One region of the Mesorhizobium marinum genome, then DNA from elsewhere that is predicted to be linked to it. Evidence: predicted binding sites of a transcription regulator. Region 1 holds the regulator's gene; each other region holds the start of a gene.
The links. The regulator PhoB, encoded in region 1, activates phosphate uptake and scavenging genes when phosphate is short. The targets are predictions, from matches to a motif close to TGTCATNNANCTGTCAT.

Region 1 (7,882 bases):
GGCGGGCATGGGCGTCGCCATCATCGGCTCCATCTACATGATGGTGATCGTGCTTGTCCTGGCGTTGCCGATCGGCGTCGCCGCCTCGATCTACCTCGAGGAATTCGCGCCGAAGAATCGCTTCACCGACCTGGTCGAGGTGAATATCAACAACCTCGCGGCCGTGCCCTCCATCGTGTTCGGCCTGCTCGGCCTGGCGGTGTTCATCAACTTCCTCGACTTTCCGCGGTCGGCCTCGATCGTCGGCGGTCTCGTGCTGACGCTGATGACGCTTCCGACCATCATCATCGCGACCCGCGCATCGCTGCGCGCGGTGCCGCCGTCGATCCGCTCGGCGGCGCTCGGCCTCGGCGCCTCGAAGATGCAGATGGTGTTCCACCACGTCCTGCCTCTGGCGGCGCCGGGCATCCTTACCGGCACCATCATCGGGCTGGCGCAGGCGCTCGGCGAAACCGCGCCGCTGCTGCTGATCGGCATGGTCGCCTTCGTCGCCGACTATCCGACCACGCCGCTCGACCCGGCAACCGCGCTGCCGGTGCAGATCTACATGTGGGCCAACGAGGCCGAGCGTGCATTCGTCGAACGCACCTCGGGCGCGATCATCATCCTGCTGGCGTTCCTGGCAGTCATGAATATCGGGGCGATCGTCCTGCGCCGGCGTTTTGAACGCCGGTGGTAATGGAGTAGAGGGATATGAACATGCTGACCGAAGCAGCGATCGAGAACAGGCTGTCGCCGATGTCGAACGAACGCGCTGTGAAGATGCAGGGCAGGGACGTCACGGTCCACTACGGCGAGAAGCAGGCGCTGTTCGGCATCAGCCTCGACATCCCCGAGAACCAGGTCACGGCCCTGATCGGTCCGTCCGGCTGCGGCAAGTCGACCTTCCTGCGCTGCCTGAACCGCATGAACGACACGATCGACGTCGCCAGGATCGGCGGCAAGATCACGCTCGACGGGCAGGACATCTACGACAAGGCGATCGATGTGGTCGAGTTGCGCGCCCGCGTCGGCATGGTGTTCCAGAAGCCGAATCCGTTTCCGAAGTCCATCTACGAGAACGTCGCCTATGGCCCGCGCATCCACGGACTGACGCGCAACAAGACCGAACTCGACGGCATCGTCGAGGAAAGCCTGAAGAAGGCGGCGCTGTGGAACGAGGTCAAGGACCGGCTCCACGAATCCGGCACCGGGCTGTCGGGCGGCCAGCAGCAGCGCCTGTGCATCGCCCGCACGATCGCGGTGTCGCCGGAGGTCATCCTCATGGACGAGCCCTGCTCGGCGCTCGATCCGATCGCGACCGCCAAGGTCGAGGAGTTGATGGACGAGCTGAAGCAGAACTACACGATCGTCATCGTCACCCATTCGATGCAGCAGGCCGCGCGCGTCTCGCAGCGGACCGCCTTCTTCCATCTCGGCGTGCTGGTCGAGGAAGGACCGACGGACACGATCTTCACGAGCCCGCACGACAAGCGAACGCAGGACTACATCACCGGCCGCTTCGGCTGAGCCGCCTGACCAGGTAACCGAAAGGCTCTCAACGATGGGCGAACATACCGTCACTTCCTTCGACGACGACCTGAACCACATCCAGCAGCTCATTCGCGACATGAGCGAACTGGCGGGCTCGATGGTCGGCGCGGCGATCCGCGCGCTCGTGACCTCGGACAATGCGCTTGCGCAGCGGGTCGTCTCCGATGACGCCATTATGGACGCACGCCAGCGCGAACTCGACGATCGTTCGATCGCGCTGATCGCCAAGCGCCAGCCGATGGCGCAGGACCTGCGCGCCGTCGTCGGCGCCATCCGCATGGCGGGCGACCTCGAACGCATCGGCGATCTTGCCAAGAACATCGCCAAGCGGGTCAGCGCCGTCGGCCACGGCGTCACACCGCGCAATCTTTCGCATGGCATCGAAGGCATGGCAGACCTGGTGCTGCGCCAGGTCCAGAGCGTCATCGAGCTCTATGTGGCTCGCGACGCCGACGGGCTGAGGACGCTGCGCACGGACGACGAGAAGATCGACGCCCGCTACACGGCGGTGTTCCGCGAACTCCTGACCTACATGATGGAAGACCCGCGCAACATCACGGCCTGCACGCATCTCCTGTTCTGCGCCAAGAATCTGGAGCGCATCGGCGACCATGTGACGAACATCGCCGAGAACGCCTACTATGTGGTGACCGGCGAGCAGTTGCCGGTGAGCCGCCCGAAGCTGGACGAGACCCAGCTCTCGGTGCTGGCCGAATAGCGCGACGACAGGAGGCATCCCAAGGTGATCGCTCCGAAAGTCATGGTGGTCGAGGACGAAGAGCCACTCGGCGTTCTGCTTCGCTACAATCTCGAGGCCGAAGGCTATCAGGTCGAGATCGTGACGCGCGGCGACGAGGCGGAGATCCGGCTGCAGGAGCACGCGCCCGACCTGCTGGTTCTCGACTGGATGATCCCCGGCATTTCCGGCATCGAGCTTTGCCGCCGCCTCAGGATGCGCCCGGAGACGCAGCGCCTGCCGATCATCATGCTGACGGCGCGTGGCGAGGAATCCGACCGGGTGCGCGGCCTCTCGACGGGCGCCGACGACTATCTGGTCAAGCCGTTCTCGACGCCGGAGTTCATGGCCCGGGTTCGGGCGCTGCTGCGTCGCGCGAAGCCGGAGGTGCTGTCCTCCGTGCTCAAGGTCGGCGACATCATGCTCGACCGCGAGGCGCACAGGGTCTACCGCAAGAAGAACGAGATCAAGCTCGGCCCGACCGAATTCCGGCTGCTTGAATTCATGATGCGCCATCCGGGCCGCGTCTTCTCGCGCAGCCAGCTTCTCGACAACGTCTGGGGCGAGACCATCTACATCGACGAACGCACCGTCGACGTTCATGTCGGCCGGCTGCGCAAGGCGGTGAACAACGGCCGGATGCCGGACGTGATCCGCACCATCCGCGGCGCCGGCTACGCCATCCGCGACGACTGATCCGCTCCTCCCGCGACGGTCTGCAGCGCAGCGCCCTTGCCGCGCCAGCATGTCCGGTGCATATTATTCCGAGCGCCGAAAAAAATAGCAGGCGGCGCTTGAGGGAGGAGTCCATGCGTTCATTCGCCCGCATGCTTGCGGCGCTTGCCGTGGCTATGCTGGCCTGGTGCGCGGTGCTGCCTGCCCAGGCGGCGGCGCGCCCGACGTCGCAGGAGATGCTGCGCGACTGGTACTATCTGATGAACGAGTTGGTCCGGCATACCGCGACCTATTCGCCGCCCGTGGCGAGCCGTTCGTTCGGCTATCTCGGCGTCACCGCCTTCGAGGCCGCCGTTGGCGGGTCGGACAGCCTGGTGTCGCTTGTCGGCCAGTTGCAGGGGCACACGTCGGTGCCTCAGCGCGAACCGGGAGCGATCTATGACGAGGCGGTCGTTACCAGCGCGGCCATGTCGGACGCGATCGTCTATTATTTCGGCAATACCGGTCCTACCGGCCAGCGCGCGATCAGGGCCGCGCAGAAGAAATGGCGGTCGATGGTCATCGACGGCGTGCCCGAGGATGTCGTGGCGCGCAGCGAAACCTTCGGCAAGGCGGTGGCCGCCAGCATCCATGAATGGTCGATGGATGACGGTGGCGCGACCGTCACCAACATGGGTTTTCCTGAACAGCTTGACCTGCCTGCCGGCGAGGACAAGTGGGTGCCGACGAGCGCGATCCGCCAGCAGCAACTGCCGCTGTTGCCGGGCTGGGGCAACAACCGCACCTTCGCGACGCCCTCGGGCTCGACCTGCGGCACGCCGGGCAATCCGCCCTACAGCACCGAGCCCGGATCGCAGTTCTACCAGGAGGCGATCGAGGTCTACGAGACCGCAAAGAGCGCCACGCCTGAACAGATCGCCATTGCCCGCTTCTGGTCGGACGACCCGATGCTGTCGATGACCCCGCCGGGCCACTGGATATCGATCGCGCTGCAGGTCGCGGAGCAGGCCGATCTTTCGCTCGACGACACTGTCGACCTGCTGGCGCGCATGGGAGTCGCGATGTCGGACGCGTTTGTCGGCTGCTGGCATGACAAATATGCCTTCAACCTCATACGCCCGGTCACCTACATCAAGAAGGTCGTCGACCCCAAGTGGGAGCCGATCCTGAACACGCCGCCCTTTCCAGAGTATCCGAGCGGCCACAGCACCGTCTCCGGCGCCATGGACGCCGTGCTGACCGCGTTTTTCGGCGACAACTACGCATTCGAGGACAAGACCGGCTCGCCCGACGGACGCAACCCGCGCAGCTTCAAGAGTTTCCGCGCGGCCGCCGACGAGGCCGGCATCTCGAGGATGTACGGCGGCATCCACTTCCGCTCCGCCATCGTGGACGGCCTCGAGCAGGGCCGCTGCATTGGCGGCTATACCAACAAGCTGAGGACGAGGAGATGACGATGCGCCTCGGATTGTGCGGGTTTGCCGTCGTGCTGGCGTGGGCAGGGATGTCGGCCGCGCGTGCCGAGGAGCCGTTGCCCGGCGCCCCCGCTCCCGTCGTCCCGAGCTTCGTCGAGGAGACGGCCAGCGCCGGAATCGACAATGTCTACAAGGGCGAGTGGGAATATATGGTGGGCGGCGGGGCGGCGTCCTTCGATTGCAACAGTGACGGCTATCCGGACCTGTTGCTTGCCGGCGGCGAGCAGCCCGCCCGTTTCTATCGCAATGCGAGCAAGCGCGGCGGCGTGCTTGCGTTCACGGTAGAACCAAGCGGCCTCGAACTGGACAAGGTCAGCGGCGCCTACCCGCTCGATGTCGATGGCGACGGCATCACCGACATCGTCCTGCTGAGGGTTGGCGAGAATGTCGTGATGCGCGGTCTTGGCGGCTGCAAGTTCGAGCGCGCCAACGAAGCCTGGAGTTTTGCCGGCGGCGATGCGTGGTGGACGTCGCTCTCCGCGACCTGGGAGAAGGGGGCCGGTTGGCCGACCATCGCGGTCGGCAGCTACATCGACCGGCGCGAGGAAATCTCCCCCTGGGGTTCGTGCACCGACAACTGGCTGCTTCGTCCCGCCGCCGGGGCGCGGGGCTTTGACGCGCCCATCGCTCTGAAGCCGAGCTTCTGTCCTCTGTCGATCCTGTTCACGGACTGGAACCGTTCGGGCACGCCATCGCTGCGCGTCTCCAACGACCGCGAATATTACGAGGGCGGCCAGGAGCAGATGTGGAAGGTCGAGCCGGGCAAGCTGCCGGCGCTCTATACCGCGGACGAGGGCTGGAAATATCTGCGCATCTGGGGAATGGGGATCGCCAGCTACGACCTCGATTTCGACGGATATCCGGAATATTTCCTGACCAGCATGGCGGACAACAAGCTGCAGACGCTTGCCGTAGTTCCCAAGGACGGATCGTCGCCCAAGCCGGCCTATGCCGATGTCGCCTATCCCAGCAACGTCACAGCGCACCGGCCGTATTTCGGCGACGATCTGAAGCCGAGCACTGCCTGGCATACGCAGTTCGAAGACGTGAACAATGACGGGCTCGTCGACCTGTTCATCGCCAAGGGCAATGTCTGGGACATGCCGGACTTCGCGATGAAGGACCCGAACAACCTGCTGCTGCAGACAGTCGGCGGCAAGTTCGTGGAGGTCGGCGACAAGGCCGGAGTCGCCAGCGTCGAGCAGAGCCGGGGCGCGGCGCTCGCCGACTTCAACCTGGACGGTCTTGTCGACCTTGTCGTCGTCAATCGCAATTCACCGGCGCAGATCTGGCGCAACACGACGGCGGGCGCGGGCGGCTGGATCGGGGTGAAGCTCGAGCAGGATGCGCCGAACCGCGACGGCGTCGGCGCGTGGATCGAGTTGCGTTGCGAGGGCATGCCGGTCATGCGGCGCGAGGTGACGGTGGGCGGCGGACATGCCGGCGGGCAGGCCGGCTGGTGGCATTTCGGCCTTGGCGTCATCACCTCGGCCGAGGTGCGTGTCCTTTGGCCGGACGGAACCGCCGGCGAATGGCAGCCCGTCGAAGCCGGGCGCTTCTATGTCCTCAGGCGTGGCGAGGCGCCGGTTCCTTTCGACCCTGCCTGACGCCGACGGCGCTCGCACGCCGGTCAGGCCACCGCCTTGCCGCCGCCTTCGGCTGGCGCCGGTCCTGCCGCGAATACCTCCAAATCGACGAAGGCGAGCGCCTGCATGGCGCAGCCTTCCCTCATGAGCGGCAACTCGTCGGGGATGATGTCGAATGGAATGGGGTCGGGGTGCTGTCCGCCGGCGGTCTCGGCGATCGCCTTGCGGATCGAAGGCTCCAGCAGGTCGAAGGTAGCCGCCCCGGCGCCGACGAAGGCCACCGGCGCCGGATCGATCAATGCAAACAGGCTGCCGATGCCATAGCCGATCGCCGTGCCGGCCTTGCGGTAGGCCTCGCGCTCGGGACCGTCGCCGGCGCGCGCGCGCACTGCGACCGCCTGCATGTCGGCGGCGCTGACGCCGTCTTCCGGAAGCGATGCTTCATTCATCCCGACCGCATTGCGCCAGATCGCATAGTCGCCGGCATAGGCCTCGACACAGCCGTGCCGGCCGCATCGGCAGAGCGCGCCGTTCGGCTGGTGGATCATGTGGCCGAACTCGCAGCCGGACGATTGCGTGCCGGAGAAGAGTTGCCCTTTCAGGACCAGTCCCATGCCGATGCCGTGCGACAGCAGGATGGCCAGGAAGTTCTCCAGGTAGCGGCTCGGATCGCGCCAGCGGAGTGCGATCGCCATCATGTTGCAGTCGTTCTGGATCGTTGCCGGGATAGAGAATTCGCGCTCGAGAATGTCGGCGAACGGAACGTCCCTGTGCGGCGTTATCGGAGACCACAGCATGACGCGCGCCGCGGCGTCTGTGATGCCCTGGATGGCGAGCACGACGCGCAGCGGGCGCGGTTGTGCGGACGGCCGCCCGCTCATCAGCCGGCGTATCATGGCCGTCAGTTCGGACGTGAGTTCGTCGCGCGTGATGGTCGCCGTCGTCAGTTGGCGGCGGTCTTCCGAGACCAGCGCGCCGGAGTAGTCGATAGCCGCCGCCGAAAGCTCGTTGAGTGTCAGCACCGCGACGATGACGGTCGCGGCCGCCGGATTGAGCTCGAGCGCCACCTGCGGCCGGCCGCGCCTTGCGGCGGCCTGTCCCGCCCCCTTCGTTTCGGTCAGGATGCCTTCGCCGATGAGATCGGCGGAGATCGCGGAGATCGTCGAGTGGCTGAGCCCGGTTGCCGAGGCGATTTCGGTCCGTGACGGCTGGCCGGCCCGGCGAACCGCCGAAATGACCATCGCGCGATTGCGCCGCCGCAGATCGTCATGGCGGATTCCTGCCGACATCGTTCCGCGTTTCCTCCTTCACCGGCTGCGGCCGGCTCGACTAGTGCTGCGTTCCGCCATCTGGGGCTGACAATGATGTCAGGAGCGGCCGGCACCTTCATCTTTGTTTCGCGGCCGGCGATCAAGCGGGCCGGAAACATATTGACAGGGATCGGACCTTGCGTCACTATTTTTTCGAGGCTCGAAAAAAGTCTCGCACACCTGGATCTGGGTTTGTGGCGCCTGCAGGCGCAGGGAGGACAATCATGAGGAAGTTTGCAACCGCCGTTCTGGCGGGCGTTGCGCTGTCGTTTGGTTTGACGGCAGCTGCCACGGCGAAGGACAAGACGATCGCCGTTTCCTGGAAGACCTTCCAGGAAGAGCGCTGGAAGACCGACGAAGCCGCGATCAAGGCGGTCGTCGAAGCGGCCGGCGACAAGTACATTTCAACGGACGCGCAGGGATCCGCGCAGAAGCAGGCGGCCGACATCGAAGGCCTGATCGCGCAGAACGTCGATGTCATTCTCGTCGTCGCCTTCGATTCCGACGCCATCCTGCCGTCGATCGAGAAGATCAACAACGCCGGTATGAAGGCTATCGCCTACGACG
Region 2 (7,882 bases), on a different contig from region 1:
CCCGCGGGCTCTATCGTGACGGCCTTCACGTCGACTATGTGCTCCTTCGCTTTCGGGCCGGTGTCGAAGATCGCCGACGCGCCCTCGACGGGCGCGAAACTCCAGTTGGCATCGGCCGACGGATTGATGGTGCCCTGCTCGACGATGTAGCGCACGATGACGTCGCGATTTGTGTCGGGCGCCTGGAAGATCACCTTGGACGGATTGATCTCCGGGAAGTTGCCGCCGCCGCCGGCGCGGTAATTGTTTGACGCCACCACGAACTCCCGGGCGGGGTCGATCGGCTTGCCTTCGAACATAAGGTCGACGATGCGGTTCGAGGCGGCATTCAGCACCTCGCCCTTCGGACCGTATTTCGGCGGCTGCGATAGGTCGATCCGGTAGGTGACGCCGTCGATGACGTCGAAATTGTAGGATGGGAATTCCGGGTTGATCAGCGGCTGATCGGCCTTGCCTGGCTCGATCGTGTTGAAGATGCCGGCCGACATTTCCAGCCATTCCCCGACCTGCGCGCCAGTGATCGCCACCGCCTGCACGGTGTTCGGGTAGAGATAGAGGTCGGCCACGTTCTTGATCGCCACGTCGCCGGCCGGAACGTCGGTGTAGTAGTCCGGACCGCCGCGCCCGCCGGACTTGAACGGCGCGGCCGCGGAAAGCACCGGCAGGTCCTTGTAGCCGGTGTCCTTCAGCATATCCCTGATGTACCAGGTCTGGGCCTGTGAGACGACCTGGACCGACGGGTCGTCTGCGACCAGCGCGAAATAGGAATGGAGTGGCGCCGAGGTCTTGCCGACCGGCGTGCGCACATAGGCGAGCGTGGCCTCGTGTTCCGCCTTCGCGGCATCCTCGACCTCCACGCGGCTCTCGACCAACGCCTCGGTCTTGCCGTCGACGCGCCTCGATATCGGACGCGCTTCGCTGGTCGACCCCACGACCTTCCATGCGCTGCCGTCGCGCTCGAGCAGGAGGTCGATCAGCCCGAGGTGCGAACCCCAGAAGCCGCCCATCACGCCAGGCTTGCCGTTGACCAGCCCCTTTGCGCCGTCCAGCCCGGGCATGTCGGTGCCGTCCTTCGCCTGGAATTTCGGGCCGGGGAAGTCGAGGTGACTGTGGCCGGTGACGATCGCATCGATGCCGGCGACCCCCGCGAGCGCAAGCGAGGCGTTTTCCGCCATCTCGACATAGGCCGGTTCGCCCATGCCGGAATGCGACAGGGCGACCACGATGTCCGCGCCCTCCTCCCGCATCTGCGGCGCCCAGGCTTCGCCGGCCTTCACGATGTCCCGGGTCACCGCCTTGCCGGTCAGGTGCCTGGAATCCCAGGTCATGACTTGCGGCGGGACGAAACCGATGAGGCCGATGCGGACGGGATGCTCGGCGCCGGTGCCATCCTTCACCATCCTGTCGAGGATGACGTAGGGCTTCAGGAACAGTTCGTCCTTTGTCGGGTCGCCGGCCAGCTGGCCCTTTGTCAGGTTGGCGCAGACGAAGGGAAAGTTCGCGCCGGCCAGTACTTTGAACATGAAGTCGAGGCCGTAGTTGAACTCGTGGTTGCCGAGCGTCGAGCAGTCGTATCCAAGCGTGTTCATGGCCTTGATGATGGGGTGGACGTCGCCGTCCTTCATGCCGCGCTGGTAGGCGATGTAGTCGCCCATGGGATTGCCCTGCAGGAAGTCGCCGTTGTCGACCAGGATCGAATTGGTCGCCTCCGCCCTGATCGCGTCGATGATCGAGGCCGTGCGCGCAAGGCCCATCGTGTCGTTCGGCTTGTCTGCATAGTAGTCGTAGGGAAAGACGTGCACGTGCAGGTCCGTCGTCTCCATGATCCGGAGATGCGCCTGGTTTGCCTGCGCGCGGGCGGAGAACGGATGCAGCACCGCCAGCGCGCCGGCCGATGCCGTGGCGGCGAGAAAGGCGCGGCGCGACAGCGGGGACATATCGGTGCGGGGGAATTCGGACATGGTGTTCTCCTCGTGAGGAAGCGATGCCTTGCGCCAGCATCGCCTCGCCGCCCTGGCAAGTCCAGCAGATCCGCGTGACGCCGGCATGAAACTTTGCCGGCGCACGAAAGCGTGATCGCCGCACTGTCCGCGACCATGTCGCCGATGCGCAAGCCGGCGGATGGCGGGCGCGCTATGCTGGGTGGCTCACGGGAGGAACGTTTGCATATGGATCATGACGCAGGTCGCCAGCACATGCCGCCCTGGCCCGAAATCGCCCGTTGGCGCAAGGCCGAGCGCGAGCGCCTGATCGGCGAGCGGCTGGCCATACCGGCCGACCGTCGCGCCGGGTTCTCCGTCGCCATCGCCCAGCGCCTCGACGCGTTGATAGGCGATGTCGCCGGCCGCACCGTCAGCCTCTATTGGCCCTTCCGGGGCGAACCCGACCTGCGTCCCTGGGCAGCCTCGGTGACCGGGCGCGGCGGCGTCGCCGCGCTGCCGGTCGTCATCGCCAAGGCGCAGCCCCTGGTGTTCCGCGCATACCGGCCGGGCGACCGGCTGGAAAAGGGCGTCTGGAACATTCCCGTTCCCGCGGAGGGCGATCCGGTGATTCCGGACGTGGTTGTCGCGCCGCTGGTCGGCGTGGATGACCGGCGGTTCCGGCTTGGCTATGGCGGCGGGTTCTTCGACCGCACTTTGGCCTCCCTGCCCACAAAGCCGCTGGTCGTCGGCGTCGGCTACGCCAGCCAGCACATCGCCACGATATATCCCCAGCCGCACGACATTCCGATGGACGAGGTGGTGACCGTCTGAGCTATGCGAGTTCCGGCTTCATGCCCATCGTCGTGCGGTCGACGATTTCACGCAGAGCAAAGGATGAATTGATCCTGGTCACATGCGGCATGGCGGTCAGCCACTCCTTGTGGATCCGCTCGTAGTCCGGCAGGTCGCGGGCGGCGATGCGCAGGATGTAGTCGTGTTCGCCCGAAGTCAGGTGGCAGGACAGCACGTTGGGGCAGCGCTTTACCGCCGCCTCGAATTCCGACAGCGTCTTCTCGAACTGGCCGGAGAGCGATATGTGGACGATCACCGTCATCTGCAGGCCGAGTGCCGCGTTCGACAGCCTTGCGTGATAACCGCGGATGACACCGGACTTCTCCAGGTTGTCGAGGCGACGAGAACAGGCCGATTGCGACAGCCCGACGGTCTCGGCAAGCGCCGCGTTGGACATGCGCCCGTCCTTCTGCAGGGCTTCAAGAATGGCGATATCAATCCTGTCGAGGGGCAATATTCGAACCTTCTGCGAAGCGTGCGGGATTTCGTGCAACGAATATCGCTTTTCTGCCCTTCGGCGCAACGACATTCGCAAACACGTTCGGTGCGACTTCTGTTCTAATCGCGACCATACAGGGAGCATGGCCCAAACGGCCAGAAGGAGGAATTCGCATGCGCGTCGGGTGCCCCAGGGAAATCAAGAACCATGAGTATCGCGTCGGCCTCACGCCCGGCGCGGTCCGCGAGTATGTCGCGCACGGCCACGAACTGCTGATCGAGACCGGAGCGGGCGCCGGCATCGGCGCGGGCGACGACGTCTATCGCGCCGCCGGCGCAAGGATCGCCAGGACGGCCGAGGAGGTGTTTGCCCAGGCCGACATGATCGTGAAGGTCAAGGAGCCGCAGCCCGGCGAATGGGTGCAACTGCGCGAGGGCCAGATCCTCTATACCTACCTGCACCTGGCCCCGGATCCGGACCAGACCGCTGGCCTCCTCGCATCGGGCGTCACGGCCATCGCCTACGAGACCGTCACGGACGAGCGCGGCGGGCTGCCGCTCCTCGCGCCGATGTCCGAGGTGGCTGGCCGCCTGTCGATCCAGGCGGGCGCGACCGCGCTCCAGAAGGCCAATGGTGGCCGCGGCGTGCTGCTTGGCGGCGTGCCCGGCGTGCCGCCTGGCAAGGTCGCGGTCATCGGCGGCGGCGTCGTCGGCCTGCATGCGGCCAAGATGGCGGCGGGCCTCGGCGCCGACGTCTCGATCATCGACCGCTCGATCCCCAGGTTGCGTCAGCTCGACGACCTCTTCAACGGGCGCGTGCACACGCGCTACGCCAGCATCGAGGCGTTGGAGGAAGAGTGCTTCTCGGCCGACATCGTGGTCGGCGCGGTGCTGATTCCCGGCGCAGCCGCGCCGAAACTCGTCTCGCGCGAAATGCTGTCGGGGATGAAGAAGGGCGCGGTTCTGGTCGACGTCGCGATCGACCAGGGTGGCTGCTTCGAGACGTCGCATGCGACCACCCATGCCGACCCGACCTACGAGGTCGACGGCATCATCCACTACTGCGTCGCCAACATGCCGGGCGCAGTGCCGGTGACATCTGCGCACGCCCTGAACAACGCCACGCTTCACTACGGGCTGCAGCTGGCGGACAAGGGCATCAAGGCGCTGCTGGACGAGCCTCATCTCCGGAACGGGCTCAATGTCCACAAGGGCCGCGTCACCAACCGCGCGGTGGCCGAAGCCCTCGGCTACGAGATGGCCGAGCCGAAGGCGGCGCTGGTGGCCGCCTGACCCGTTTTCCGGTGCATCGAATCGCCCTCCTCGGAGGGCGTTTCGTTCTTGCCCGGGAGAATTTGAATTGCCCGTCCCAAGCCAGCTAAGTGTCCTGAAGGGCTCGATTTCCTGCCCCTGATCCGACGCTTTTTCGAGAAGCGTGCGGCTGTGGCAGTTTTGTTACAGCCCTGAAGCCGCGACCCGCGTACATGTCCTGCGGAAATAACGCATGGGCGGGTGGCATATGACAAAACTGACAAAGATTCTTTTCGGCGCGGCATCGGCGGTGGCGATCGCTTCGGCGGTCCACGCGGCGGACGCGGTCGTCGAGGAGGCGCCGGTAGCAGGCTACAATTGGGGCGGCTTCTACGTCGGCTTGGGCGTTGGTGCCGGCGCCAATGTCGCTAGGCTGAGCGGGCTCGGCGGTGGTTACCTGGACGGCTTCGGCGCCGAAGGCGTCTTCGGTGAACTGACCGTCGGCTACGACTACATGGTCTCGCCCCGGTTCCTGTTCGGCGCTCTGGCGGACGTACACTACAGCGGCGTCGAGACGAGGCTCGGATCCGATGCATCGGCGTCCGACACCTATGGATTCGATCTCGGTCTGCGCGCCGGATATCTGCTGACGCCCTCGACCCTTGGCTACATGCTCGGCGGCTACGCCTGGCAGAAGGGCGAGATCGATGGTTTCATGGGTCCAGGCAGCGATCTCGACTCGGACCGCGACGGCTACTTCCTCGGCGTCGGCGTAGAGACGGCCGTCGCTGGCAACTGGACCCTGAAGACCGAATACCGCTTCACCCAGTTCGGCACCAACAACCTCCTCGAGGACCTCGGCGCTCCCGACGGAATCTTCGATTCGGACGTGTCCAGCCATACCTTCCGCGTGGGCGCCAACTACCGCTTCGGCATGAACAATGGCGGCGGAGCGTCGTTCGAGGTTCCGGCCTACAACTGGACCGGCTTCTACGTGGGCGGCGCGCTCGGCGCGGGAGCCGGCGTCTATGAATTGGGCGGCGAGTTCAACGGGCTCGGCGGTGAAGGCATCTTCGGCGAACTCAACGTCGGTTACGACCACGACTTCGGCAACTGGGTCGCCGGTGTCCAGGTGGACGGGCGCTATTCCGGCATCTCCACCGAGATCAGCATGGGCGGCGGCAGCATAAGTCTCGATGCCGACTACGGCTTCGACATTCTGGCGCGCGCCGGCCTCAAGATGAGCGAGACGACCCTTGCATACGCGCTCGCCGGCTACAGCTGGCAGCACTTCGAGTTCGATGTTCCCTCGATCATCGGCGATGGGCTTGACTGGGATTCCAGCGGCTTCAGCGTCGGCGGCGGCCTCGAAACGGCTGTGACCGAGAATGTTTCGCTCAATCTCGAGTATCGCTACTCGCAGTATGACAGCGAAGACTTCGACGGCGGCCCCGACGGCATCGAGCCGTCATTCCATACCGTGCGGGTCGGAGCGAAATACAAGTTCAACTGATACGCCCCGGCGTCTCGAACAAAGGCCCGCCGCTGCAATGCGGCGGGCCTTTTGCTTTCCGGGCGGAACGGCTGCGGCTCCGCATGGGAAGGTCGTCGCGAACCGGAGATCCGCCCTCCCCGTCACCCCAGTTCGATACGGCACTGGTAGCAATTGTTCTTTGCCGAGCGCATGTGCAGGTAGGCGACATCGTCGCGCGCCAGCAGCTCGGCTGCTCGATCGGCGATGGCGGGCGTCGGAACCACCGCGCCGGTCCCGTAGACGATGCGGTCGTCGGCCCCGTAGCCCCTGACGAGGTAGTCCGAGGTCCGCCCGAACAGTTCCGGCAGCAGGTCGCTTTCCTCGGCCCGCGCGCAGGCTTCGGCATGCAGGAAGATCGGCCCCGTCTCCGCATAGGGCTGCAGCGCGGGAAAAGGACGGTAGGCAAGGATCAGGTACGCATCGCCGGCCGCGACATCGCGCAGGCAATGACGGCAGGGCACGCGGTCGCCGTCGGAGATCCTGCGCTCGGGCGGCAGGCCGTAGGCATCAGCGGCGCCGGCCTGAAGCGCCCTCGCAGTTTCGGTGGGAATTGCCTTGAAGAGCGGTTTCATGCGGCACCTCGGGTTCAGGGTTTCCCCCGGGGATGCCCGAATGGCCCGCGCCGCGCCACCCGATTCCTGAACTCGCACCGGTTGACCCGGACCTCAGGCGACGCCGAGCTTTTTCTGCAGGCTGGTCGAGGATGTGGTGTACTGGAAGACGACGCGCTCGCCGGGGCTGACGATGCGCTTGGCCGCCTGCGCCATCAGCGCCACCTCGTGGAATCCGGACAGGATCAGCTTCAGCTTGCCCGGATACCAGTTGATGTCGCCGACAGCGAAGACCCCGGGCACCGAGGTCTCGAACTTCTCGGTGTCCACGGGGATCAGGTTCTCATGGAGGTTGAGCCCCCAGTCGGCGATCGGGCCGAGCTTCATGGTCAGCCCGAAGAACGGCAGCATGCGCGTGCAGGCGATCTCGAGGTCGCCGTCCGGTCCCTTGATGGTGGCCGCCTCGAGTTGGCCGCCTGCGCCGCGCAGCGCGGAAACCTGGCCGACGCGGAAGTCGAGCTGCTTCATTTCCTGAAGCGCGTACATCTTGTTGACGCTGTCGGGCGCGGCGCGGAATTCGGGACGCCGGTGGACCAGCGTCACGCTCCTGGCGATCGGCTGCAGGTTCAGCGTCCAGTCGAGCGCTGAATCGCCGCCGCCGACGATGACCAGGTCATGGCCGCGGAACTCCTCCATCCGCCGCACCGAATAGAAGACGCTTTCTCCCTCGAAGGCCTCGATGCCGGGGATCGGCGGTCGCTTCGGCTGAAAGGATCCGCCGCCCGCCGCGATGACGACGACCTTCGCCTCGAAAACCTCGTTCTCGTCGGTGGTGACGCGGAACGTGCCGTCCTCCAGCTTCTCCAGTCCCGACACCATGCGGTTGAAGGTGAATTCCGGCTTGAACGGTGCGATCTGCTCCATCAGCCGATCAACCAGTTCATGCGCCGAGACCGACGGGAGAGCCGGGATGTCGTAGATCGGCTTTTCCGGATAAAGCTCCGCGCACTGTCCGCCGGGCCTGTCGAGGATGTCGATCAGGTGGCACTTCATGTCGAAGAGGCCGAGTTCGAACACGGCGAACAGGCCGACCGGCCCTGCACCGACGATGAGGACGTCTGTCCGGGTGACTGTGGTCATGCGCATGCCCCTCGATGATTCAAGCGAAAGCATGCAGTCCTAGCACGCGGCGGGGCAGCCGCGCGACCGTTCGTCAGCCCTGCCGTTCGGGTACGGTGACCACCAGCCCGTCGAGCTCGTCGCGCACCTTGATCTGGCACGACAGCCGCGAGTTGGGCCTGACGTCGTAGGCGAAGTCGAGCATGTCTTCTTCC
Region 3 (7,882 bases), on a different contig from region 1:
TGCAGGCGCCCCGGACCGAGGTTGACGAAGCGGTGCGGCAGCCCGGCGGGACCCAGCACGGTGTCGCCGGCCTCGGCGTCGATCACCTTGTCGCCGACGAAGAAGCGGGCGCGGCCCTGCTGAACCACGAACACCTCGTCATAGGGATGCACATGCAGCGGCGGGCCGACTCCCGGCTCGTCGTTGCCGTAGGTCAGCACCGTGACACGCGTGCCCAGGACCTCGCCGTCGACGGAGCCGCGATGCGGACCATCGGCCGTGCCGTCGAAGAGCCGCGCCTTTGACGGCTCCCGACCGTCGGGAGCGACCGTCGTGGGATCGAAGTCTTTTCGGGACAATTTTGACCTCCGGGCCAGACAAAGAGGCAGGCAAGGGAGGCGCGGCGCGATCCTGGGGTGGAAGCGCGGGCGCCCTCGCCCATGCGGAGGGCGGAAGATAGGCGCGGCGACCGTGCATGCCAACTGACATGCCGACGATTGCCGCCATGCCAGTCAACGGGCCTCAGGCGTTGGTGAAGTTGATGAGGTCTGCCATGGTGAATTGGCCGGGCGTGGCGCCGGGTAGCGTCGGTCGCCAGTTGGGCCATTGCGCGAGGAAGGAGAAGCGATCCTCGAGGATCAGGCCTGAAAGGACTTCCGCCACGATGACGCCGCCCACCGGCCCGAGATGTGCCCCGCCCGCCAGCACCTCCGCTTCCCGCAGGAGATAGAACCAGAGCGGGCAACTGCCCGCCATGCGGTTCTTCGAATGGTCGAGCAGTGCCTTGCGCGCCGCGGCGCGAGCGGGATCGGGATGGTCGAACAGGACGTCGTCGCCGAGCGGATCGAGCCCCATCTTGCGAGCCACCGACTGGCCGGAAGGCAGGCCCATGCGCCAGCCCCGCAGCAGGTTCAGCGTCGCCAGCGAGCGGCGCGCCCGGTTCATCTCGTTCTGTCTGTCGGGTAGGCTGGTCAGCGGGTCAACGAGCGTGGTGTCGATCCGGTAGGACGGCTGGGGCAATATCGCGCCGTCCGGCGCTCCGCCATGCGGCGCCACGCCATCGAAGAAGAAGGCCCAGTCCATCGCCCAGAAGTCGGGCAGTTCCCTGAACCCGTTCAGGTTGGCGAGCGGGTTCTTGGCGACGTCCATCAGCGAGAATATGGGAATCCGGTGGAACCTGGCCTTGGCGCCGCCGAACGGCTGCTCGGTCGGGTTGGGGCCCCTGACGATGCGGTTCAGCGCGTAGCTCGGCCGGACCTGCGAATGACCGAAGCGATAGGCGGCGACGGAAAATTCGACCGGGATGAACGCGTAGCGCCCCTTGGCGTCATAGAACCGGTGCACCGGCATGCCACCGGGACCGCCGATCACCTCCTGATAGGTCTGCGGGCCGACGATGCGCGGAATGAAGTCGTGCAGCACGATCCACTGGTAGTGCCAGCGCACGATCTGCTGGGCGAGGTCGAAGTCGCCGCCGGCCTCGGTCCCGAAAACCTTGTTGTGAAAGCGCAGGAACGTGGCGTGCAGTTGCGAGACGATCAGGTTCTCGTCGTTGCGCTTGTCACCGATCAGCGCGCGGCGCGGGTTCGCCGTGTTGCGCGGCAGGTCGGGACCGCTGTTCCTGCTCTTGTCGAAATCCTTGTCATCGCCGAGCAGCAGGTGCTTGCCGTCGCTGTCGTAGAGGAACGGCTGGTCGTCTGGGCCGGACCCGTAGACGGAATCGAGGTCGAGGCGCGGTGTGCGGAAGTCCTGGAGCGCGTCGGGGTCGTTGAAGCGGTCCAGCGACGACATCGGATCGAAGGTGATGTCGTGGTCGATGAACTGGCCGAGATAGGTGTAGCCCGAGGGGATCGCCGTGTTCTCGTTCTCGTCCGTTTCATTCAGCGCAGTGTCCACTTCGACGCCGGCCGCGATCCGCTCGGCGAACTCGCCATGGGCAACCGTCTCGCCGAGTTCCACAAGCGCCGACTCGGGATAGTCGGCGGCCGGCAGATAGCGAAACATGCGCCCGAAGCGCTGGTCCCGGATGCTCGAATGCGGGACGTTGTCCATTCCGCGCACGGCGGAACCATGTTTGGAAGTAGCCACGACACCCTCCGACCGTGAACGGCGCAGGTTGCAAGTCCCTGCAACCTTACGTAGATATACATCTATAGATTGTAAAGAACGAAAGCAACAATCCAAGGCTGTACGCGATTTCCGGACCGTCACGCAGCTGTCACGGCGTCACGATACCCGCTTGCGGATAGGCAAATGGGAGATTCGCCCGTCATGACCGACCTTTCCAGCGAGCTTGGCTTTCGCCGGAACCGCCAGCTCGGCAAGGCCGTCTACCAGAACCGGGCGCTATCGCGGGCAGGCTTTTCGGAGCGCCTGTTCGCGCTGCTCTTCAGCGGCCTCGTCTACCCGCAGATCTGGGAGGATCCCGAGGTCGACATGCAGGCCATGGACCTGCTCGAGGGCCATCGCATCGTCACCATCGCGTCGGGCGGCTGCAACGTGCTCGCCTACCTCACGCGTTCGCCCGCCCACATCGACGCTGTGGACCTGAACACCGCGCACATCGCGCTGAACCGCCTGAAGCTCGCGGCCGTCATGCACCTTCCGGCGCAGGCCGACCTCTTCCGCTTCTTCGGCGAAGCCGGAAACGCGACGAACTCGGCCGCCTACGATCGTTTCCTGGCGCCGCATCTCGACGCCGCGACACGCCGCTACTGGGAGAAGCGCAGCTGGCGCGGTCGCCGCCGCATCGCCACCTTCGACGCCAATTTCTACGCGACCGGGCTGCTCGGCCTGTTCATCGCCGCCGGCCACCGCACGGCGAGGATGTTCGGCATCGACCCGCGCGACATGCTCGACGCCGGGGACATCGACAGCCAGCGCCGCTTCTTCGAGGAGCGCCTCGCCCCGATCTTCGACAAGAAGCTGCTGCGGCTCGTGCTCTCCCGCAAGTCCTCGCTGTTCGGCCTCGGCATCCCGCCGGCGCAATACGACGCGCTGATCGGCACCGGCGACGGCTCGATGGCCGGCGTGCTGAAGGCCCGGCTGGAAAAGCTCGCCTGCGACTTCCCGCTCAGGGACAACTACTTCGCGTGGCAGGCGTTCGCGCGGCGCTATCCCTCGCCCGGCGAGGGCGCGCTGCCCGCCTATCTCGACCGGGCGAACTACGCCACGGTCAGGCAGAACGCCGGCCGCGTGGCCGTGCACCACGTCAACTTCACCGAACTGCTGGCGAAGAAGCCGGCGGCGTCGGTCGACCGCTTCGTGCTGCTCGACGCGCAGGACTGGATGAGCGATGCGCAGCTCAACGCGCTGTGGGCCGAGATCACCCGCACCGCCGCGCCGGGCGCCCGCGTGATCTTCCGCACCGCCGCCGCCGAAAGCGTCCTGCCCGGCCGCGTCTCCGACGCCCTTCTGTCGCAGTGGCAATACGCCGAGAAGGAATCGCTGGAATACCTGTCGCGAGACCGCTCGGCGATCTACGGCGGCTTCCACCTCTACAGGCGCGCGGCCTGATGAGCGCGCTGCCGCATGCCGACCTGATGGACGGCGTCTACCGCCACCAGCGCCATGTCTACGACCTGACCCGGAAATACTACCTGCTCGGCCGCGACCGGCTCATCGCCGGCCTCGACCTGCAGCACGGCGGCGCGGCGCTCGAGCTCGGATGCGGCACCGGCCGCAATCTCGTGCAGGCGGCGGCCGCCTTCCCGCAGGCCGGCTTCCACGGGCTCGATATTTCCGCCGAGATGCTGGCGACGGCGTCCGCGACCGTCGGCCGGCGCGGCCTTTCCGGGCGCGTCGCCCTGGCGCGCGGCGACGCCACCGCCTTCGACCCGGCGGCGTTGTTCGGTCGCGCCGGCTTCGACCGCGTGTTCGTCTCCTACTCCCTGTCGATGATTCCCGACTGGCAGCGGACGATCCGCGCGGCGCTGGCTGCCCTCGACGAGGGCGGCTCGCTGCATATCGTCGACTTCGGCCGGCAGGAAGGCCTGCCGGCCTGGTTCAGGACGGCGCTGCGTGCATGGCTGGCGAAATTCCACGTCACGCCGCGTGATTCCCTGCGTGAAGTGCTTGAATCGGAATGCCGGCGCGTCGATGCAACGCTTTGTTTCGATTCCCTTTTCCGCGGCTATGCCGTGCATGCCGTGGCGACGAAACGCTAGCGGTCGAGCCTCCCCGACACCGTCTCGCCATTGATTTGCCGTGTTTGAACAGGCAGGATTCGCCCAACCGGTCGTCGTCCCGTCAACCGAAAATCAACCATGACGGTTCAGGACTTCGCCGGTCGAGCGCGGGCAGGACGCACCGCCGGGGGTCGGGGACGAATGCTGGAGAGGTCGCACTGGGGCGCATTGCTTTCGGCAGGCAGTCGGGCGATCCGGCTGCTCGGCCCGCGCTGCCTCGCCTCGGGCCTCGTGCTTGCGGTCGCCGGCTGTTCGTCGATGGACGACATCATGCCGTCGACCACCCCGGCGACGACATCGACCAAGGTCTCGGTCAGCCATCCGCGCTTCTCCGACACCGACCCGCATGAGTGGGAGGGCGGCGCGCCGTGGCACTATGCCGTGCACGGCACCGACGTCTCGAAATACCAGCGCTCGGTCGACTGGAACAAGGCCAAGGCAAGCGGCGTTTCCTTCGCCTTCATCAAGGCGACCGAGGGCGGCGACCGCATCGACGACTATTTCGACGAGCACTGGCGCAACACCAAGGCCGCCGGCGTGCCGCGCGCCGCCTATCACTTCTTCTATTTCTGCCGCCCGGCTTCCGAGCAGGCGCGCTGGTTCATCGAGAACGTGCCGAAGGAGCGCGCGTCGCTGCCGCCCGTCCTCGACATGGAGTGGAACCCGGATTCGCCGACCTGCAAGACGCGTCCAGACGCGGCGACCGTGCGCAGCGAGATGAAGACCTTCCTGTCGATCGTCGAGAGGCACTACGGCAAGAAACCGATCATCTACACCTCGATCGACTTCTTCGACGACAACGGCCTTTCGACCTTCCGCGGCTATCCCTACTGGCTGCGCTCCGTCGCCGGGCACCCGACCGACAAGTACGGCGACCACCCGTTCACCTTCTGGCAGTACACCGGCACCGGCGTCGTCCCCGGCATCACGGGCAACGCCGACATCAACGTCTTCAACGGCGATATGGCCAAGTGGCGCAAGTGGCTGAAGCAGAACACGACGTGATCGTAGGGGAGTAAGGGAGATAGGGGAGTAAGGGAACTCCATCCTATTCCCCTATTCCCCTATTCCCCTATTCCCCTATTCCCCTATTCCCCTATTCCCCTATTCCCCTATTCCCCTATTCCCCTATTCCCCTATTCCCCTATTCCCCTATTCCCCTATTCCCCTATTCCCCTATTCCCCTATTCCCCTATTCCCCTATTCCCCTATTCCCCTATTCCCCTATTCCCCTATTCCCCTATTCCCCTATTCCCCTATTCCCCTATTCCCCTATTCCCCTATTCCCCTATTCCCCTATTCCCCTATTCCCCTATTCCCCTATTCCCCTATTCCCCTATTCCCCTATTCCCCTATTCCCCTATTCCCCTATTCCCCTATTCCCCTATTCCCCTATTCCCCTATTCCCCTATTCCCCTATTCCCCTATTCCCCTATTCCCCTATTCCCCTATTCCCCTATTCCCCTATTCCCCTATTCCCCTATTCCCCTATTCCCCTATTCCCCTATTCCCCTATTCCCCTATTCCCCTATTCCCCTATTCCCCTATTCCCCTATTCCCCTATTCCCCTATTCCCCTATTCCCCTATTCCCCTATTCCCCTATTCCCCTATTCCCCTATTCCCCTATTCCCCTATTCCCCTATTCCCCTATTCCCCTATTCCCCTATTCCCCTATTCCCCTATTCCCCTATTCCCCTATTCCCCTATTCCCCTATTCCCCTATTCCCCTATTCCCCTATTCCCCTATTCCCCTATTCCCCTATTCCCCTATTCCCCTATTCCCCTATTCCCCTATTCCCCTATTCCCCTATTCCCCTATTCCCCTATTCCCCTATTCCCCTATTCCCCTATTCCCCTATTCCCCTATTCCCCTATTCCCCTATTCCCCTATTCCCCTATTCCCCTATTCCCCTATTCCCCTATTCCCCTATTCCCCTAATCCGCCATCGTCTCCAGGCTCGCAAACCCCTGCGGCGCGTCGCCCTCGTCGAACGGCGTGGTGATCTCGACGAAGGTGTCGGGATAGAAGCCGTTAAATCGGGTCCTGAGCGACAGCGAGTAGGCGCCGATATGGCCGATCTCGATCCAGTCGCCGGTATCGACCGTTTCCGGCAGCCAGAAGGGCCGCGACAGGATGTCGACCGAATCGCATGTCGCGCCGCATACCTTGAACGGCACGATGTTCTTCTCTTGGCCGTTGCGCGAGCGGATCGCCGGATCGGGAATGAAGCGGGCCGGAAGGGTGATCTTGCCGGTCCATGAGTCCGACAGCGATGCCCAGATGCCGTCGTTGATGTAGAGCCGCCTGCCCTTTCTGAGCAGCACGCGCACGATCAGCGACAGGCAGCGCGCGACGATGACGCGGCCGGGTTCGGCGACGAGCGGCATGCGGTCGAAGCCGTACTCGACGATGTCGCCCGACAGGCGCGACATGATCTGCCCGAGCGAAGGCATCTCGACGCGCTTGCGGTTCGGGTCGCTGCCGTACTCGGCCGGAAAGCCGCCGCCGACGTCGAGCCCGGCAAGGTCGAAGGAAAGCCGGTTGCGCACCCAGTCGGCGGACGCGAGCGCCCGCTCGTAGGTGTCGGGATCCTCGATCTGGCTGCCGACATGGAAGCAGAGCCCGACCTTGTAGCCGGTGCGGTTCAGCCTTTCGGCCAGTTCCACGGCGCTCGCCGGTCCCGCCCCGAACTTCTTCGACAGTTCGTACGCCGCGTGGCCCTTCGTCTGGACCCGGACGAAAACGGTCAGCGAGCCCGGATCGATGTCGAGCGCGCGCACCACGCGCGTCAGCTTGGCGATCTCGTCCTCGTGGTCGATCGCGATGACGCGGATGCCGTAGGTTTCCAGGGCGAGCCTGATGTCGGACTGCGCCTTGACCGGGTGCATGTAGAGCATCTCGGCGGTCTCGGAGACGGCGCGCACGGCTGCAAATTCGCCGGGCGACGCGACGTCGAAGGCGGAAACGCCGGCCTCGACCAGGGTCTTCAGCACGATCTGCTCGCCGTTGGTCTTCACCGCATAGGCCGTCTTGCCCGGAAACATCTCCATGAACTGGCGGGCGTCGGCCTTCAGCACCTCGGGGCGGAAGCAATAGACCGGTTCGTCGGGACGAAGCGTACGGGCCGCCTCTCGGGCATTCTCGAATCGCTGCAATGGCGCCTCCTCGACTGACGCTTCGAATCTAGTCGATGCTGCCGTGCTTTGAAATCGCCTTCCATGACAGGGCGATGTCGCAAGCCGGCTGGACCAGCCGGAAAACCGTAGCGGCCGTTGCGGAAATCGGGTGGCCGCCCTTTCATCCGGTCGCTAGTCCGGCACGCAACCATGGAGAAGATCGTGAGCGAGGCCACCCCGCAGGCAGTCCCCCAACGGCCGATGTCGGCGTTCGACTGGGCGCGCCTGCTGCTGCTCGGCGCGATCTGGGGCGGATCGTTCTTCTTCGCCAGGATCGCCGTCTTCGAGGTCCACCCGCTGACGCTGGTGCTGTTTAGGGTGGCGATCGCGGCTGCGGCGCTGCACCTTTACCTTGCCGTGCGCGGCCCCTCCTTCCGGCTGGCGCTGCCGGTCGCCGGCAGCCTGCTCCTGCTCGGCCTCATCAACAACGTGCTGCCCTTCTCGCTGATCTTCGCCGGCCAGACGCAGATGGGCGCCGGTCTGGCTTCCGTCCTCAACGCGACGACGCCGTTCTGGACGATCATCGTCGCCAACGCCT
Region 4 (7,882 bases), on a different contig from region 1:
TCTTCAAGATCGCCAACGACATCCGCCTGCTCGGCTCCGGCCCGCGCTCGGGCCTCGGCGAACTGGCGCTGCCCGAAAACGAGCCGGGATCCTCGATCATGCCGGGCAAGGTCAACCCGACCCAGTGCGAGGCGCTGACCCAGGTCTGCATCCAGGTGTTCGGCAACAACGCGTCGATCTCGTTCGCCGGCAGCCAGGGCCATTTCGAGCTCAACGTCTACAACCCGCTGATGGCCTACAACTTCCTTCAGTCGGTGCAGCTGCTGGCCGACGCCGCGGTCTCGTTCACGGACAATTGCGTTGTCGGAATCGAGGCGCGCGAAGACAACATCAAGGCGGCCCTGGAGCGCTCGCTGATGCTCGTCACCGCGCTCGCTCCGACGATCGGCTACGACAACGCCGCCAAGATCGCCAAGACGGCGCACAAGAACGGCACCACGCTGCGCGAGGAAGCGCTGAAGACGGGACTGGTAAGCGCGGACGACTACGACCGCATCGTGCGTCCGGAGGACATGACGCATCCGGGGTAACGGGTCGGATCGTTCTCAATCAGTGAACGAAGTGTCGAAGCGTACGCATCTTTCGTGAACGACTGGGTCCACGTACATCTGCGTCACGATTTGCACTCACATGGAGAACTGAGATGTCCACTTCAGTAACCGCCGGCCATGCCGGCACCTCGGGCGCCGCTTCACTCGCGATCCTTGTCGGACGCGTGCTCCTGTCCGTCATGTTCATCCTGGCCGGCTATTCCAAGCTGACCGCCATCGCCGGCACCGCCGGCTGGTTCGAGAGCCTCGGCATCCCGCTTCCGGCGGTCGCTGTCGTCGTGAGCGGCCTTGTCGAACTCGTCGGCGGCCTCGCCATCCTGGTCGGCTTCCAGACGCGGCTCGCGGCACTCGTGCTGGCGGCGTTCACCGTGGCGGCGACGCTGATCGCCCACACTGATCTCGCCGACCAGATGCAGCAGTTGCTCTTCATGAAGAACTTCGCCGTGACCGGCGGCTTCCTGGTCCTCGCGGCCGCTGGCGCCGGCGCGCTCTCGGTCGACGCCCGCCGCGGCTGATCGAAAGGAAGAAAGCCAAAAAAAGCCCGGATCGCTCCGGGCTTTTTTCGTTGTGAAGGATATCCGCCGACACCCGATGCGTCAGGCCACGACAAGTTCCAGCGTACGCCCCGAGATCTTCGAGAGCTGGGCGAGCCGGCCGACCGGCCTTTCGCCATAGAGGTCGGCAAGGTCCGAAGGGATGACCAGGGCCAGCGCCCCGCCGTCGCGCTTCTCCCACCGCAGCCTCGGCATCACGCCGGGCATCGACGCCGTCAGCAGGTAGACGACCCGCATCATGGCCGCCAGCAACCGCGCGCGGTCGACGTAGCGCGGTGTCGCCAGCGCCTTCAGTTCCGGCGCGATGGTGTCGCTGAACACGCCGTCGTTGCGGAAGGCGTTGACCAACGCCAGGAACAGCCGGCCAGGATGGTCGACCCCGATGAACGACGCGTGGGCGATGATGTTCAGCGACTGGGTGCCCCGATATTCGGGGTGCGCGCGCCAGCCGATGTCGGCGAGCAGGCAGGCCGATTGCCGGTAGCGGACCTCGTCGTCGCTCTCGGCGATGCCGAATGCCGCCAGCGCCTCGCCCGTCCATGCAACCAGCTCGCGCGCATGCGTTACCGAGCGGGCGCGCAGCAGGGCGAGTTCCTCCGACGCCGAGATCAGCGGGTCGATGCGCTGCTCGTCCTCGCTCAGCAGCGAGTACAGGAACCCCTCGCGCACGCCGAGCGCCGAGACTGAAATGTTGGACGGCTGCATCGCCGCGATGATCTCCAGCATCACGATCGCGCCGTAGGGCAGCAGCGCGCGTCGCGCCTTGGACACGCCCTCGATGCCCTTGATCTTGTCGATTTCCCCGCGCGCGACCTTCTGCAGGAAGGGAACCGAACTGGCGATGTTCATCTCGTAGTGGTGCATCACCGCGAGCGGATAGCCGGTGGTGTTCATGTGCAGCCGCGCGAGGTTTCGCCAGGTGCCGCCGACCGCGTAGAAGTGCCGGTCCCTGCCGGCGTGGAGCAGCTCGGCGCGTGCGATCTGCTCGCGCACGATCTTCGTCGCCGAGGCGAAGGAGCTCTTCGCCATGTCCTGCAGGCGAAGGCCTCCGAGCGGCAGCGTGATGCCGTCGCCGATCGCTTCGCCCGTCACGTCGACCAGTTCGAGGCTGCCGCCGCCGAGGTCGCCGGCGATCCCGTCGGCCGCATGGAAGCCGGAGATCACGCCGAGCGCGGAGTAGTAGGCCTCCTCGCGGCCGGAGAGGATGCGGATCTCGGTGCCCAGAACCTGTTCGGCGCGGTGGATGAAGTCGTGGCCGTTCTCGGCTTCGCGCGCCGCGGCGGTGGCGATCACATGCAGTTCTTCGGCGCCGGCCTGTTCCGACAGCGCGCGGAAACGCCGGAACTCCTGCATCGCGCGCGTGACGGCGTCGGGATCGAGCCTGCCGGTCGAGACAAGGCCGCGACCGAGGCCGGCCAGCATCTTCTCGTTGAACAGCACGGTCGGCGAACGCGCAATGCCCTCATAGACGACCAGTCGGATCGAGTTCGATCCGATGTCCACGATGGAAAGCGGCCTGCGGTCCTGCAACCGCCCCTGTGAAAGGGCTATCATCCGGCCTTGGACGAATTCGACTTCGCACGACGCTTGAACTGGGCGATCCGCTTCGGCGCGTGGGACTTCAGCGCGTCGCCCCTTCCGGACAGGCTCGGGTTGGTCATGAAGTATTCCTGCGCGTTGAACGGCTCCTCGCCCTCGTCGAGCGTGATGCGCCGCGAGGTGCCGTCGGGCAATACTTCAAAACTTTGCTGGTTGTCCATTATGTTTCCGAGCATGATCTGGCCCAGGATTTGCTCGTGCACGGTCGTGTTCGTGATCGGCACCAGGGTCTCGACGCGGCGGTCGAGGTTGCGCGGCATCATGTCCGCCGAGCCGATGTAGACGATCGCCTCGTCCGACGGCAGGCCGTGCCCGTTGCCGAAGCAGAAGATGCGGCTGTGCTCGAGGAAGCGCCCGACGATCGACTTGACGCGGATGTTCTCGGAAAGGCCCGGCACCTGCGGACGCAGGCAGCAGATGCCGCGCACGACGAGGTCGATCTCGACGCCGGCCCGGCTGGCGTCGTAGAGCGCGTCGATGACGATCGGGTCCACCAGCGAGTTCATCTTCATCCAGATGCGCCCGGTCCGGCCCGCCCTGGCGTGCTCGATCTCGCCGGCGATGTGGTCGAGGATGCGGCTGCGCAGCGTGTAGGGCGACAGCGCGATCTTCATGTTGGCGGTCGGCTCGGCATAGCCGGTGATGAAGTTGAAGATCTGCGCGACGTCGCGCGCCAGCCCCGGATCGGTCGTGAAGAATGACAGGTCGGTGTAGATGCGGGCGGTGATCGGGTGGTAGTTGCCGGTCCCGAGGTGCACGTAGTTGCGCAGCTTGCCGTCCTCGCGGCGCACCACCAGCGACATCTTCGCGTGCGTCTTGAGCTCGAGGAATCCGAACACGACCTGGACGCCGGCGCGCTCGAGGTCGCGCGCCCAGCGGATGTTCGCCTCCTCGTCGAAGCGCGCCTTGAGTTCGACCAGCGCCGTCACCGACTTGCCCGCCTCCGCCGCGTCCACCAGCGCGCGCACCACCGGGCTGTCGTTCGAAGTGCGGTAGAGCGTCTGCTTGATGGCGACGACTTCGGGGTCGGCCGCCGCCTGCCGCAGGAACTGCACGACGACGTCGAAGGATTCGTAGGGGTGGTGGACGACGATGTCCTTTTCGCGGATGGCCGCGAAACAGTCGCCGCCATGCTCGCGGATGCGCTCCGGGAAGCGCGGATTGTATGGCGTGAACTTCAGGTCGTCGCGCGGAACCGCCACGACCTCGGAGATCTGGCTGACGGCGAGCGGTCCGGTGAGGACGCTGACGCGGTTGCCGGCCACGCCGAGTTCGCCGGCAACGAAGTCACGCAGTTCCTCGGGCGTCTGGCTGTCGAACTCGATGCGGATCACCGAGCCGCGCCGCCGGCGCTTCAGCGCCGTCTCGAACAGGCGCACGAGATCCTCGGACTCCTCCTCCACCTCGATATCGCTGTCGCGGATGATGCGGAACGTGCCCGAACCCTTGACCTCGTAGCCCGGAAACAGCTTGCCGATGAACAGGCCCACGGTCTCCTCGATCGGGATGAACCTGATCTGCGACTTGCGGTCGGGCAGCCTGATGAAGCGCCTAAGCGCCGTCGGCAGGCGCAGCAGCGCGGTCATGCCTTCTCCGTCCTTGAGATGGCGCAGTTGCAGCGCGATCGAGAAGCCGAGATTGGGGATGAACGGGAACGGATGCGCCGGATCGATTGAGAGCGGCGTCAGCACCGGGAAAATCTGCTCGAGGAAATGCTCCTCCAGCCACGACAGCTCGTCTTTCGCGAGCTGGTCGGCCGAGATGCTTTCGATGCCTTCCTTGCGCAACAGCCCGAAGAGGTCGGACAGGCTCTTCTGCTGGTCCTCCTGCAGGCGACCGACTTCGACCAGGAGCTGTTCGAGCTGCTGCTCGGGCGTGCGGCCGTCGGGGCTGCGCGCCACGATGCCCTCGCGCACCTGGCCGGCAAGGCCTGCCACCCGGACCATGAAGAACTCGTCGAGATTGGCGGCGGAGATGGAGAGGAAGCGGACGCGCTCAAGCAACGGGTGCGAGGCGTTCTGCGACTCCTCGAGGACACGACGGTTGAACTGAAGCCAGGAGAATTCGCGGTTGACGAAGCGGTCGGGGTTGCCGGGGATGTCGTCGGCGGTGGCAACGGCCGTGAACTCCGTCTGGGCCGGCTTCAATTCACTCATATGGTCCTCGACCCCTTTTTCCTGCTTCGGCAGCCGGTATCCGGCGCAATCTACCCTCTGACAGGCTTTTGCGACAGTTTGATTTCACGCGGCTTGCAAAGCATAAGGTTATGCGACAAACGCTAACGGCCAGTACGGCAGGCAGATGCTGAGGAGCACGACATGGCGGGTGGATCCATTCCCCACTTCCAGAATGACGCCGGAGACGCGGCGATCGACATCGGCGTGAAGGAGTTCATGTGCGTCGGCGCGAACCCGCCGTTCGACCATCCGCACGTCTTCCTCGACATGGGCGCCGACGACGAGAAGGTATGCCCGTACTGCTCGACGCTCTACCGGTACGATCCGTCGCTCAAGGCCGACGAGACTCGACCGGCCGGGCGCCTCTACCTCGACCGGGCCGCCTGAGGCTCCGCATCGGCTTGAAAACGTGCTAGGGTGGCGAGACGCCTCGCCTGCCTCGACGGCAGGCAAAACGCAACAAGACCCGACATTCTTTCGCCGCATAGGACGGGCATGGAATGCAAACGGGCGAAAGATGGTGAGGACGGGACTATCCAGATGTTTTCGATGAGGAAATGCCTGACATCGGCGACCGTGGCGCTGATGATTGCGGCATCGCCGGGCGGCGTGGCGCTGATGTCGACACCGGCGGCGGCGAGCGAAATCAAGGTCATCGTCAACCAGATTCCGATCACATCCTACGACATCCAGCGGCGGGTGGCCTTCCTGAAGGTCCAGCGGCGCGGCGGCAACCTCAACGAGGAGGCCGAGAAGCAGATGATCGACCAGGCGCTGCGTCTTTCGGAGGCGCGCCGGCTCGGCATCACGGTCACCGACGACCAGGTGGACGCCGCCTACAACAACTTCGCCAAGTCCAACAAGATGACCGTCAAGCAGCTCGACGGCATCATGAACCAGAGCGGCGTGACGAAGCCGCATTTCAAGGAGTTCATCCGCTCGCAGATGAGCTGGAGCCAGGCGCTCAGCCGGCGTGGCCGCGGCAAGGCGATGAGCGAGCAGGACGTTGTTCGCCGCATGCTGCAGCAGGGCGGGGCGAAACCGTCGGCGACCGAATACATGCTCCAGCAGGTGATCTTCGTCGTTCCCCAGAACGAACGCGGCAAGATCGCCCAGCGCAAGCGCGAGGCCGAGGCCATGCGGGCGCGCTTCAGCGGCTGCAACACGACCCGCCAGTTCGCCAAGGGCCTGATCGATGTGACGGTGCGCGACCTCGGCCGCAAGCTTGCGCCGGAACTGCCCTCCGACTGGGCCGATCAGATCAAGAACACCAAGGTCGGCGGCACGACCGCCGTGCGCGAGACGCCGGCCGGCGTCGAGTTCATCGGCATCTGCTCGAGCCGCGAGGTCTCGGACGATCGTGTCGCCAAGCTGACCTTCCAGGCCGAGGGCGGCGCGGAAGGCGACAAGAGCACCGAAGAGCTCAGCAAGAAATACACCGAAGAGCTTCGCGAGAAGGCCAAGATCGTCAAGCGCTGACGCTTGCCTTGAACGAGCGGGGGGCCGCGTGACGAGCATCGACGGCCTGCCGCCGCTCCGCGAGGTGATCGAGCGCCATGGCCTGCAGGCCAGGAAATCGCTCGGGCAGAATTTCCTCCTCGACCTCAACCTCACCGGCAAGATCGCGCGCGCCGCGGGCGAGCTGTCGGGCTCCACGGTCATCGAAGTCGGCCCGGGTCCGGGCGGGCTGACGCGGGCCCTGCTGATGCATGGCGCCGGGCGCGTGGTGGCCATCGAGCGCGACGAGCGCTGCCTCGCCGCCCTGGCCGAGGTCGCCGCCCACTATCCGGGCCGGCTGGAGGTCGTGTCGGGCGATGCCCTCAAGGCCGATTTCGCCGCGCTCGCCGACGGCGCCCCGTCGCGGATCGTCGCCAACCTTCCCTACAACATCGGCACGGAACTCCTGGTGCGCTGGCTGACGCTGCCGCAGTGGCCGCCCTTCTACCAGTCGATGACGCTGATGTTCCAGCGCGAGGTCGCGCAGCGTATCGTCGCCAAACCGGCATCGGACGCCTATGGCCGCCTCGGCGTGCTGGCGGGATGGCGCACCGAGGCTCGGATCGCCTTCGACGTGCCGCCGCAGGCCTTCACCCCGCCGCCGAAGGTGACGTCCTCCGTGGTGCATCTGGTTCCTAGGGAAACGCCGCTTCCCGCCGACGTGAAGGCGCTTGGCCGGGTCACGGAGGCGGCTTTCGGACAACGCCGCAAGATGCTGCGGCAGAGCCTGAAAAGCCTTGGCGGGGACCGGTTGCTCGAGGCCGCCGGCATCGACGGCACGCGGCGCGCGGAAACGCTCGACGTCGAAGAGTTCGTCCGGCTGGCAAACGCGCTCTGAGCCGGAGCGCGACAGGCTACACCTTCTCGTCGAGCAGTCCCGAGACGAAGTCGAACAGGCCCGGCCGGCGATCGCGGCGCAGGCGCTCTGCGGTGACGATCGAGCGGACTTCCGGGAACGACTGGTTGAGGTCGTTGTTGACGACGACGAAATCGTATTCGCCCCAGTGTTCGAGTTCGTCGCGGGCGTTCTCGAGGCGCTTGGCGATGACCGCCTCCTGGTCTTCGGCGCGGCGCGTCAGGCGGGCCTTCAGTTCCCGCATCGAGGGCGGCAGGATGAAGATCGAGACTATGTCGCCGCGCATCTTTTCGCGCAGTTGCTCGGCGCCCTGCCAATCGATGTCGAACAGCATGTCGCGGCCCTCGGCCATCGCCTTCTCGGCGGGCGCGCGCGGCGTCGCGTAGAAATTGCCATGCACCTCCGCCCATTCGAGCAGTTCGTCATTGTCGCGCAGGATCTCGAACTCGCGCATGGTGCGGAAATGATAGTGTACGCCGTCGATCTCGCTGCCGCGGCGCGGCCGCGTGGTGACGCTGACGGACAGTTCAAATCCCTTGTCGCTCTCCAGCAGCAGGCGCGCGATGGTCGACTTGCCGGCGCCCGACGGCGACGACAGGACCAGCATCAGGCCACGTCTGCGGATGCGGGAGCCGACGTCAATGGCGG

Region 2: the regulator PhoB is predicted to act here: its motif matches at 2,036-2,052, upstream of ABUE31_RS18690 (bifunctional 2',3'-cyclic-nucleotide 2'-phosphodiesterase/3'-nucleotidase).
Region 3: the regulator PhoB is predicted to act here: its motif matches at 2,185-2,201, upstream of ABUE31_RS02685 (BtaA family protein).
Region 4: the regulator PhoB is predicted to act here: its motif matches at 4,931-4,947, upstream of ABUE31_RS13410 (RNA degradosome polyphosphate kinase).

What each region holds. Positions count from the first base shown of each region.
Region 1 is NZ_JBFOCI010000002.1:355,654-363,535, reverse strand. Features, by position in the region: gene pstA (phosphate ABC transporter permease PstA) at 1-679, shown strand, start outside; gene pstB (phosphate ABC transporter ATP-binding protein PstB) at 694-1,509, shown strand; gene phoU (phosphate signaling complex protein PhoU) at 1,544-2,251, shown strand; gene phoB (phosphate regulon transcriptional regulator PhoB) at 2,279-2,965, shown strand; gene ABUE31_RS07260 (vanadium-dependent haloperoxidase) at 3,079-4,398, shown strand; gene ABUE31_RS07255 (CRTAC1 family protein) at 4,401-6,026, shown strand; gene ABUE31_RS07250 (ROK family protein) at 6,050-7,294, opposite strand; gene ABUE31_RS07245 (substrate-binding domain-containing protein) at 7,540-7,882, shown strand, end outside.
Region 2 is NZ_JBFOCI010000006.1:177,112-184,993, forward strand. Features, by position in the region: gene ABUE31_RS18690 (bifunctional 2',3'-cyclic-nucleotide 2'-phosphodiesterase/3'-nucleotidase) at 1-1,961, opposite strand, end outside; gene ABUE31_RS18695 (5-formyltetrahydrofolate cyclo-ligase) at 2,169-2,753, shown strand; gene ABUE31_RS18700 (Lrp/AsnC family transcriptional regulator) at 2,755-3,228, opposite strand; gene ald (alanine dehydrogenase) at 3,387-4,505, shown strand; gene ABUE31_RS18710 (outer membrane protein) at 4,732-5,976, shown strand; gene ABUE31_RS18715 (DUF1203 domain-containing protein) at 6,099-6,569, opposite strand; gene ABUE31_RS18720 (NAD(P)/FAD-dependent oxidoreductase) at 6,663-7,688, opposite strand; gene ABUE31_RS18725 (2Fe-2S iron-sulfur cluster-binding protein) at 7,762-7,882, opposite strand, start outside.
Region 3 is NZ_JBFOCI010000001.1:576,309-584,190, reverse strand. Features, by position in the region: gene ABUE31_RS02695 (cupin domain-containing protein) at 1-338, opposite strand, end outside; gene ABUE31_RS02690 (peroxidase family protein) at 502-2,067, opposite strand; gene ABUE31_RS02685 (BtaA family protein) at 2,251-3,495, shown strand; gene ABUE31_RS02680 (class I SAM-dependent methyltransferase) at 3,495-4,145, shown strand; gene ABUE31_RS02675 (glycoside hydrolase family 25 protein) at 4,308-5,171, shown strand; gene ABUE31_RS02670 (alanine racemase) at 6,103-7,323, opposite strand; gene ABUE31_RS02665 (DMT family transporter) at 7,546-7,882, shown strand, end outside.
Region 4 is NZ_JBFOCI010000003.1:533,773-541,654, forward strand. Features, by position in the region: gene fumC (class II fumarate hydratase) at 1-530, shown strand, start outside; gene ABUE31_RS13400 (DoxX family protein) at 644-1,066, shown strand; gene ppx (exopolyphosphatase) at 1,148-2,659, opposite strand; gene ABUE31_RS13410 (RNA degradosome polyphosphate kinase) at 2,656-4,860, opposite strand; gene ABUE31_RS13415 (zinc-finger domain-containing protein) at 5,023-5,268, shown strand; gene ABUE31_RS13420 (SurA N-terminal domain-containing protein) at 5,422-6,360, shown strand; gene rsmA (16S rRNA (adenine(1518)-N(6)/adenine(1519)-N(6))-dimethyltransferase RsmA) at 6,389-7,216, shown strand; gene gmk (guanylate kinase) at 7,233-7,882, opposite strand, start outside.